2 regions of the Dechloromonas aquae genome follow, and region 1 is predicted to be linked to the other one. Evidence: predicted binding sites of a transcription regulator. Region 1 holds the regulator's gene; the other holds the start of a gene.
What was found. Region 1 encodes FNR, which switches genes on or off when oxygen is low (the NO sensors DNR and NnrR bind a similar motif). Its sites were predicted from a motif close to TTGANCTAGNTCAA; they were not measured.

Region 1 (5,175 bases):
AAACATCCTTTATCCGATGTGCGATCAGCATCTTGCGGACGAGTTGCCGGAGTTGTTGCCGCGCCTCGAAAGCGAACTGGCCGGGGAGTGAGCATGAGCCATCCCAAGACGCCGCACGTGGTCGATGCCCGCTATCTGGAGCCGCCGGAGCCCTTTGTCCAGACCATGGAGATGCTCGACCGGCTGGCGGTTGGTGAGCGGATGCTGCTGCTGCTGTTCCGTGAGCCGCACCCCCTGTACAAGGTCCTGCGCCAGAATGGGCATACCTACGAAACCGAATTGCTGCCTGACGGTACTTTCGAAATCCTGATCACTCGCTGAGCGGAGGCGGACTCGATGCAGGCCCTGCTGTCGTTCGAGAATGCTCCGCCGTTTGCTGCCCCTCTCAGGTTTTTCATCACGGCGCCGCTGCTGGCGGCACTGGCCGGCCTGATTCTGGTCTGGCAGGGGGGCGACCTATTGTCGTCGCGCTGGCATCCCGGATTGCTGGCAGCCACGCACTTGCTGACCGTCGGTTTCATGCTGATGGTGATGCTTGGGGCGCTGATCCAGATTCTGCCGGTGGTTGCCGGTGCCAATCTGCGCCAGCCTTTGCAGCTGGCGCGTGGCCTGCATCCGCTGCTGTTGCTCGGTGCGCTGATGCTGGCGGCAGGATTGCTGTTCGGCAGGCCAGGCTGGTTGCAATTGGCGGCAGCCCTGTTGCTGTCGGCTGGTGGCTGGTTTATCCATTCTGCCGTGCAGGCTTTGTGGCGGGTACCCCTTACCAGCCCTACCATCGCCGGCCTGAAGCTGGCTTTGCCAGCGTTGGCGCTCAGCTTGCTGCTGGGGGGCGGGTTGGCCCTGACCTTGGCCGGTGGCTGGGCCTGGCCAGTTTCGGGGGTGACTGACCTGCATGCGGGCTGGGCTCTCGGCGCCTGGGCCACCGTCCTGCTCGCCGCCGTTGCCTATGTCGTGGTCCCGATGTTTCAGTTAACGCCGGGCTATCCGGCGCGAGCCGGCTGGCTGTTTCCCTGGGCAATGTGTGGCGTCGTGCTGTTTTGGTCGCTGGCCGAGATTTTCCGGTTCGCTGCGGCCGGTTTGCTGGCTCGCCAGCTGGCTGCCGGCCTGGGGCTGGCCTTTGCCGTTCAGACCTTGTATCTGCAGGGGCAGCGGCGGCGGGCGCGGCCCGACGCGATTTATCGTTTCTGGCAAGGAGGGCTGCTTTGCGCGGTTTTTGCGCTATTGCTGCTGTTGACCGTGAATGCCTTGCCCGAGGCGTTTGCCTGGGCTGGCTGGCCGGTGCTGATCGGGGTCTTGCTGCTGCCCGGTGCCTTTGTCGCCTTTATTTCCGGAATGCTATACAAGATCGTCCCTTTTCTGGCCTGGATGCATTTGCAAAATGCCGGACAGGGCAAGGTTTCGGCTCCCAGCATGGGTAAGCTGTTGCCTGAACGCGATGCTCTCTTGCAATCACGCTTGTATTTCACGGCAATGCTGCTCTTGCTGCTGGCAGTGTTTTTCCCCGACTGGCTGGCACGGCCGGCTGGTCTGAGTTTTGCAGCAGCCATGCTGTGGCTGGCGAGGAATTTGTGGTTGGCCTTGCGGCGTTATCGGGCGCACCAGCGGCTATTGTCGGGTATCGCGGAGGAGGGGGCGTGAGCTATCTGTTGTTGAAGCATCTGCATGTCAGTTGTGTGGTGCTCAGTGGCATCGGCTTCTTGCTGCGGGGGCTGTGGATGCTGCGGGGGTCGCCGTTGCTCGGTCATCGCCTGACACGCATATTGCCGCATCTGATCGATAGTTCATTACTGGGCAGCGCGTTGCTTCTGGCGTGGTTGAGCGGTCAATATCCGTTCATGCTCGACTGGCTGACTGGCAAGTTTTTTGGTTTGCTCGCTTACATCGTCCTTGGGGCGCTGGCCCTCAAGCGTGCGCCCACCTTGCGTGGGCGTGCACTCTGCCTGGTGCTGGCGGTGGTGGCTTATGGCTACATCGTCAGCGTTGCCATGACCCGCAATCCGTGGCCCTGGGCTTGAGCGGCAAGCTTCCGCCCCTGTTCGGGTCAGTGTTGCGGGTGCATCAGGCTCTTGAGTCCGGCAACATTGAGAATGCGGATGTGTTTCTGCTGGACTGCGATATGGCCCTCTTCCTGGAAACGGGAAAAGGCGCGTGAAACGGTTTCCAGTTTGAGACCCAGGTAACTGCCGATTTCCTCGCGGGTCATCCGCAGGTAGAACTCGGAGGGAGAAAAGCCGCGCGCGGTGAAGCGCTGTGACAGGTTGAGCAGGAAGGCGGCCAGGCGCTCTTCGGCGCGCATTGTTCCGAGCAGCATCATTACACCATGGTCACGGACGATTTCGCGGCTCATTACCTTGTGGAAATGGTGTTGCAGGGTATGAATCTCGCGCGACAGGGACTCCAGGCGCGAGAAGGGGATCGCGCAGACCTCGCTGTCTTCGAGGGCGATCGCGTTGCAGGTGTGGTGTTCAGTGCTGATTCCGTCAAGTCCGAGCAATTCGCCGGCCATCTGGAAGCCCGTCACCTGGTCCCGGCCGTCGGAGAGCAGGACGCCGGTTTTGAAAAAGCCGCTGCGGATCGCGTAGATTGCATCAAAGGTTTCGCTGGCGCGGTAGAGGTGGTCGCCACGCTTGACCCGGCGGCGGGTCGAGACCAGATCGTCGAGGCGTGCCATTTCCTCAGGCGAGAGCCCAAGCGGCAGGCAGAGCTCACGCAAGTTGCAGTTGGAACAGGCCGTTTTGATGACCGCGAGGGATACTTCTTCGTTCAGTTTGTGCTGACCCATACGCAACCTGCAATCGATTGATCCATGTCAACCGTTAAAATCGACCTTCCGAACATAATGCCGCAAAAAGCGAGGCGCCTAGCTCAATGAATTTTGCCACTGAAAATCTGGTTTTTGATCCTGAAATCATCCGTCGTTTCGACGTCAATGGACCGCGTTACACATCCTACCCCACCGCGGATCGTTTCGTCGAGGCATTCGACTCCGATGCCGCCAAATTGTGGCTGAGCAAACGCAACATCGGCGGTATCAGCCGTCCCTTGTCGCTGTATTTCCATATTCCTTTCTGCAACACCATTTGCTACTACTGTGCCTGCAACAAGATCATTACCAAGGATCACGGGCGCAGTGCCAAGTATCTGAAGTACCTGGGGCGCGAACTGGCCTTGCAGAGCGCGGCGCTCGAAGGCACCGACGGCGAACACGAGGTCATCCAGCTGCACTGGGGCGGTGGTACGCCGACCTTCCTGTCGCACGACGAGATGCGCCAGTTGATGGGCGAGACGCGCAAGCATTTCAAGTTGCTTGAAGGCGGCGAGTTCTCGATTGAAGTCGACCCGCGCAAGGTTGATACGGCAACCGTGGCGCTGCTTGGTGAACTCGGCTTCAACCGGATGAGCGTCGGTGTCCAGGATTTCGACGAACGTGTTCAGGCGGCGGTCAACCGCATCCAGAGCGAGGAAGAAACCGCCAACGTGATCCAAGCGGCCCGCGCCAATGGCTTCAAGTCGATTTCGGTGGACCTGATCTACGGCCTGCCGCATCAGACCGTGATGGGCTTCAACCGCACGCTCGAGCGTGTGCTGGCGATGGACCCGGACCGTCTGTCGATTTACAACTATGCGCACTTGCCCAGCCTGTTCAAGCCGCAGCGCCGGATTGCCGAAGACGATTTGCCGTCGGCCGACAGCAAGCTGCAGATTCTGGCGCTGGCAATCCGCAAGCTGACCGAAGCTGGTTACGTCTTCATCGGCATGGACCACTTCGCCAAGCCTGACGACGAGCTCGCCGTGGCGCAGCGGCAAGGACGCCTGCACCGCAATTTCCAGGGCTATTCGACCTATGCCGACTGCGACATGCTGTCGTTCGGGATTTCGTCGATCAGCAAGGTCGGACCGACCTACAGCCAGAACGTCAAGACGCTCGACGAGTACTACGACCGCCTCGACTCGGGGATGCTGCCGGTGTTTCGCGGGATCGAACTGACCGCCGACGACATCCTGCGCCGTTCGATCATCCAGGCGCTGATGTGCCATTTCGAACTGTCGATCGAGAGCATCGAGAGCGCGCATCTGATCGACTTCCACAAATATTTTGCCGCCGAGCTGGAAGATTTGCGCGAACTGGAGCGTGGCGGCCTGGTCAAGATCGACCGCGAATGGATCACCGTGCTGCCGCCGGGACGCATGCTGGTCCGTGTGATTTCGATGGCGTTCGATCGCTACTTGCGTGCTGATCGTCAGCGTACTCGTTACTCGAAGGTGATCTGACCGATTGTTGTTGGGGGGCAGGGAGGAAAAGGGGGGCTGCGGGGGCAGTCCCCCTTTTTTCTTTTGGCCGGCAAGGCTTTTTCGCGGGAGTCGAGGAAGCCGGTAAAATGCCGGCTTTTGCCGGGGCAGCCGCCTGCGGCCAGCCGGATCAATCGCATGCTCAGAATTACCGAAGTCAAACTCCCCCTCGATCACCCGCAGGAAGCGCTGCTGGCAGCCATCTGTGCCCGTCTGGAGGTGCCGGCGGCTGCGGTGCTCGGCTACACTATCTTTCGGCGCGGCTACGATGCCCGCCGTAAAAGCCAGATTTCGCTGATCTACACGCTGGACGTGACCCTGGCTGAGGAAGCGGCGGTGCTCGCCCGCTTTGCCGGCGACAAGCAGGTGCAGCCGGCGCCGGATACCCGCTATCAGTATGTCGCGCAGGCGCCGGCAGGGCTGAACGAGCGGCCGGTGGTGATCGGGATGGGGCCGTGCGGCTTCATGGCCGGCTTGTTGCTGGCGCAGATGGGGTTCCGCCCGATCATCCTCGAGCGCGGCAAGGCCGTCCGCGAGCGGACCAAGGATACCTGGGGGCTGTGGCGCAAGCACAAGCTCAACCCGGAATCCAACGTTCAGTTCGGCGAGGGCGGCGCTGGCACCTTCTCCGACGGCAAGCTCTACAGCCAGATCAAGGACCCGAATTTCTACGGCCGCAAGGTGCTGGAGGAGTTCGTCCAGGCCGGGGCGCCGGAAGAAATCATCTACGTCAGCAAGCCGCACATCGGCACCTTCCGGCTGGTCAAGATGGTCGAAAACATCCGTGCCAAAATCACCGAGTTGGGCGGTGAAATCCGCTTCGAAAGCAAGGTCGACCGTATCGTGCGCGAAGACGGACAGGTGGTGGCGGTCGAACTCGCTGGC
Region 2 (5,175 bases), 1.5 Mb from region 1:
GCTCCTTGGAGTGACAGTCCATGCACTTGTTAAAGTTCTGGGTCACGACATAGCCCTTGACGCTATGCGGAATCAGCGGCGGCTGCTTCTGAAAGTTGCGGGGAATGTTTTCCTTGTCTTTCTCGGGACGGAACATATCGACCTTCGAAGTCTGATCGATGGACACGTCGCCACGCTCGGACAGCAGCTTTTCCTGCGCACTGACCAAACCCGTTCCCGAAAACAGAACGGTTGCGGCCAGCGCCAGAGCAGGGATCAATCTCATGGTTTTTTACCTCCGATGAACGGCCGGAACACTCCGGCCGCTTTTTCGTTCATTTGTGTGGTTGACCGTGACAAACCGCTATCTCAAGCCTTGGTCACCTTGACCGCGCACTTCTTGTAATCGGTTTCCTTGGAAATCGGGCAAGTCGCGTCGAGCGTCAGCTTGTTGATCAGGCGGCCGGCATCGAAGAAGGGCACGAACACCAAGCCACGCGGCGGCTTGTTGCGGCCGCGAGTTTCCACGCGCAGCTGAATCTCACCGCGCCGGGAAGCGATCTTGACCTCCATGCCGCGCTGCAAGCCGCGCGCCTTGGCATCCTCCGGGTGCATGAACAGCACGGCGTCCGGGAAGGACTTGTACAGTTCGGGAACCCGGCGGGTCATCGTACCGGTGTGCCAATGCTCAAGCACGCGGCCAGTACACAACCAGAGGTCGAATTCCTTGTCCGGCATTTCGGGAGGATCCTGGTAGGGCAGCGCAAAAATTACTGCCTTGCCATCCTTGTGGCCATAGAACTTCACACCGTCGCCTTTCTTGACGTACGGATCGTAGCCCTCACGGAAACGCCACAGGGTTTCCTTGCCCTCGACCACCGGCCAGCGCAGGCCGCGTGCCTTGTGATAGGTCTCGAACGAGGCCAGATCGTGACCGTGACCGCGACCGAACTGGGCATATTCTTCGAACAAGCCTTTCTGGATGTAGAAACCCAGCAGTTTCGAATCGTCGTTCTCGTGCCCGGCCTGGAGCTCGTTCAGCTTGTACTTGTTGACCACGCCGTTGGCGTAGAGCACGTCGAACAGGGTCTTGCCCTTCAGCTTCGGTGCCTTGGCGATCAGATCGGCCGGCCAGACATCCTCGACCTTGAAGCGCTTGGAGAATTCCATCACCTGCCAGACGTCGGAGCGGGATTCGCCCGGTGCCTTGACCTGCTGGCGCCAGAACTGGGTACGCCGTTCGGCATTGCCGTAAGCACCTTCCTTTTCGACCCACATGGCGGTCGGCAGGATCAGATCGGCCGCCATGGCCGAAACCGTCGGGTAGGGATCGGAAACGACGGCGAAGACCTCCGGGTTGCGCCAACCCGGATACAGTTCGCCGTTGATGTTCGGACCGGCTTGCATGTTGTTGTTGCACTGCTGCCAGTAGAAACCGATCTTGCCGTCCTTGAGGGCACGGGCCATGGCCACGGCGTGGAGACCGATCTTGTCGGGGATGGTGCCTTCCGGCAATTGCCAGATTTCTTCGGTGTGCTTGCGGTGATCCGGGTTGGTCACCAGCATGTCGGCCGGCAGGCGATGGGCGAAAGTCCCGACTTCGCGCGCCGTGCCGCAGGCGGACGGCTGACCGGTCAGCGAGAACGGGCTGTTGCCCGGCTCGGAGATCTTGCCGACCAGCAGGTGCACGTTGTAGATCATGTTATTGACCCAGGTGCCGCGCGTATGCTGGTTGAAACCCATGGTCCAGAACGACATCACCTTGGTCTTCGGATCGGCATAGAGCTCGGCCATCGCGACCAGATCCTTGACCGGCACCCCGGAAATCTTCGAAGTCTTTTCGGCGGTGTACTCGGAGACGAACTTCTTGAAATCGTCAAAGCTGATGTCATCCGCCTTGGCCGGGTTGCCCTTCGGCTTGCCGTCTTCGCCCGGATAGCCGTTGTTGCTGGCCTTCTTTTCCAGATCGTGATTCGGGCGCAGACCAAAACCGATGTCGGTTTCGCCCTTCTTGAACTTGACGTGCTTGCTGACGAAGTCCTGGTTCACCTTGCCGGTCGAAATGATGTGATGGCAGATGAAGTTGAGGATCGCCAGATCGGTGTTCGGCTTGAACACCATCGGGATGTCGGCCAGTTCGAACGAGCGGTGTTCGAAGGTAGACAACACGCCGACCTTGACGTGCTTGTTCGACAGCTTGCGGTCGGTGATGCGGGTCCACAGGATGGGGTGCATCTCGGCCATGTTCGAGCCCCACAGGAAGAAGGCGTCGGCATGCTCGATGTCATCGTAGCAGCCCATCGGCTCGTCGATCCCGAAGGTGCGCATGAAACCGGCTACGGCGGAGGCCATGCAGTGACGGGCGTTAGGGTCCAGATTATTGGTGCGGAAACCGGCCTTCCACAGCTTGGAGGCGGCATAACCTTCCCAGATCGTCCACTGACCGGAGCCGAACATTGCCAGACCATTGGGGCCCTTGGTCTTCAGCGTTGCCCGGACTTTCTCCTCCATGATGTCGAAGGCCTGTTTCCAGGTGATCGGGGCGAAATCGCCGTTCTTGTCGTACTTGCCGTCCTTCATCCGCAGCATCGGCGTCTTCAGGCGATCCGTGCCGTACATGATCTTCGACAGGAAATAGCCCTTGATGCAGTTCAGGCCGCGATTAACCGGCGCATCCGGGTCGCCCTGGGTAGCGACGACGCGCCCGTCCTGGGTACCGACCAGCACCGAACAACCGGTGCCGCAGAAACGACAGGGCGCCTTGTCCCAGCGAATCTCGTCCTTACCTGCCGCGACGGCAGCGGTCGGCGCCGTCATGCCGGCTGCCGAAATGGCCGCTGCTGCTGCATTGGCCTTGATGAAATCACGTCGATTGAGTTTCACGCCTCCACCTCCTGGGAATCCATGACATCGTCGCTGTATTGATAAACCATGGCCACCGATGCGACGCCGGGAATGCCATGCAAAGCCACGTAGGAATCCGCAGCCGAATTGGTATCGCTGTCTTCGACGGTCACCACGACCTTGCCTTCCGGGCTCCGGGCGTGAATCTCCACTCCCGGCATTCCGGCCAGCACCGCGCACGCCTCTTCCAGGCGCTCGGGCACGACATGCAATATGACGCTGGATATGTTCATCCGGCGATAACCTCCAGAAAACGGCCGTCCAGACACGGCCTCGGGGCGCAGTCTTCACGCTCGACCGGCCTTTTTACTTGATATGAGTCAACTACATACTGCAGTAAGAAGCCCTTCGCTCCGTAAGGACTAAAACAGTCTAGTTCTTTATAACTAAGTTTCCACCAACGCTGCCGCCCCGGCTGCGCGGAGCAATATCCCGCCGGGCGATAGGGATTCAATATCCGGCAGATTGATGCAATCAATTGGCTTGCCGGCCGGAGCTTTCCTAAGATGCATCCGTGTTCAACAACAACCCACCTCTCAAGGAGTCCCAGATGTCGCTGATCAATACCCAAGTTCAACCGTTCAAGGCCCAGGCTTTCCACAACGGCAAGTTCATCGAAGTCACCGAAGCCAGCCTCAAGGGCAAGTGGTCGGTCCTGATTTTCATGCCGGCCGCCTTCACCTTCAACTGCCCGACCGAAATCGAAGACGCCGCCAACAATTACGCTGAATTCCAGAAGGCTGGCGCCGAGGTGTACATCGTCACCACCGACACCCACTTCTCGCACAAGGTCTGGCACGAAACCTCGCCGGCCGTCGGCAAGGCCCAGTTCCCGCTGATCGGCGACCCGACCCACGCCCTGACCAACGCTTTCGGCGTGCATATCCCGGAAGAAGGCCTGGCCCTGCGCGGTACCTTCGTGATCAACCCGGACGGCGTGATCAAGACCGTTGAAATCCACTCCAACGAAATCGCCCGCGATGTGTCCGAAACCCTGCGCAAGCTGAAGGCTGCCCAATACACCGCCGCTCACCCGGGCGAAGTCTGCCCGGCCAAGTGGAAGGAAGGCGAAAAGACCCTGGCCCCGTCGCTTGACCTGGTCGGCAAGATCTAAGCCCCAGCCACCAACAGAGATATATAAAAACAGAAACCCGCCGCTACCCGGCGGCGGGATTTCAGCGAAATGTCACGGTCGACCGTGACATTTCAGTGAAATTCAGCCAGGGAGAAGCCACATGCTCGACAGTCAGATCAAAGGCCAATTGACCGCCTACCTCGAACGCCTGCAACGCCCGATCGAACTCGTGGCCACGCTGGATGACAGCGCCGCGGCTGGCGAAATGCGGGCCTTGCTCGCCGAGATCGTCGCCTGCTCGCCCAAGGTCAGCCTGCGCGAAGACGGCAATGCCAGCCGCCGCCCCTCGTTTGCCGTCGGCCTGCCCGGCGAAACGCCGCGCATTCACTTTGCCGGCCTGCCGATGGGTCACGAATTCACCTCGCTGGTCCTCGCCCTGCTGCAGACCGGCGGCCATCCGCCCAAGGTTGAGCCGACGGTGATTGAGCAGATCAAGGCCTTGCCCGGCCCCTTCCACTTCGAAACCTATATCTCGCTCTCCTGCCACAACTGCCCGGACGTGGTCCAGGCACTCAACCTGATGGCAGTGCTCAACCCGAATGTGACCAGCACGATGATCGACGGTGCGCTGTTCCAGAGCGAGGTCGAAGCGCGCCAGATCATGGCCGTGCCGACCAGCTACCTGAACGGCGAGGAATTCGGCGCCGGCCGCATGCTGATCGAGGAAATCCTGGCCAAGGTCGACACCGGCGCTGCCGCTCGCGCTGCCGAAGAACTCGGCAAGAAGGAAGCCTTCGACGTGCTGGTGGTCGGTGGCGGCCCGGCCGGTGCGGCAGCGGCGATCTACGCCGCACGCAAAGGCATCCGCACTGGTGTGCTCGCCGAACGCTTCGGCGGCCAGGTCATGGATACGCTGGGGATCGAAAACTTCATCTCGGTCAGCCATACCGAAGGCCCCAAGCTGGTCGCCTCGCTGGAACAGCACGTCAAGGAATACGCCGTCGACGTGATGAACCTGCAGCGTGCCGGCAAGCTGATTCCGGCCGCAGAAAACGGCGGTCTGGTCGGGATCGAGCTGGAAAACGGCGCCAAGTTGCAGGCCAAAACCGTCATCCTCTCCACCGGCGCCCGCTGGCGCGAGATGAACATCCCTGGCGAGAAAGAATACAAGGCCAAGGGCGTCTGCTTCTGCCCACATTGCGATGGCCCACTGTTCA

Region 2: a site for FNR is predicted at 3,194-3,207, ahead of VX159_RS13440 (chaperone NapD). Genes of this name have one in related genera too.

Annotation. Positions count from the first base shown of each region.
Region 1 covers NZ_CP144212.1:1,446,644-1,451,818, forward strand. The annotation lists gene VX159_RS06570 (hemerythrin domain-containing protein) at 1-91, shown strand, start outside; gene VX159_RS06575 (DUF2249 domain-containing protein) at 94-321, shown strand; gene VX159_RS06580 (hypothetical protein) at 337-1,638, shown strand; gene VX159_RS06585 (SirB2 family protein) at 1,635-2,015, shown strand; gene fnr (fumarate/nitrate reduction transcriptional regulator Fnr) at 2,042-2,782, opposite strand; gene hemN (oxygen-independent coproporphyrinogen III oxidase) at 2,869-4,272, shown strand; gene VX159_RS06600 (NAD(P)/FAD-dependent oxidoreductase) at 4,429-5,175, shown strand, end outside.
Region 2 covers NZ_CP144212.1:2,937,903-2,943,077, forward strand. The annotation lists gene VX159_RS13430 (nitrate reductase cytochrome c-type subunit) at 1-265, opposite strand, end outside; gene napA (nitrate reductase catalytic subunit NapA) at 349-2,862, opposite strand; gene VX159_RS13440 (chaperone NapD) at 2,859-3,116, opposite strand; gene ahpC (alkyl hydroperoxide reductase subunit C) at 3,434-3,997, shown strand; gene ahpF (alkyl hydroperoxide reductase subunit F) at 4,119-5,175, shown strand, end outside.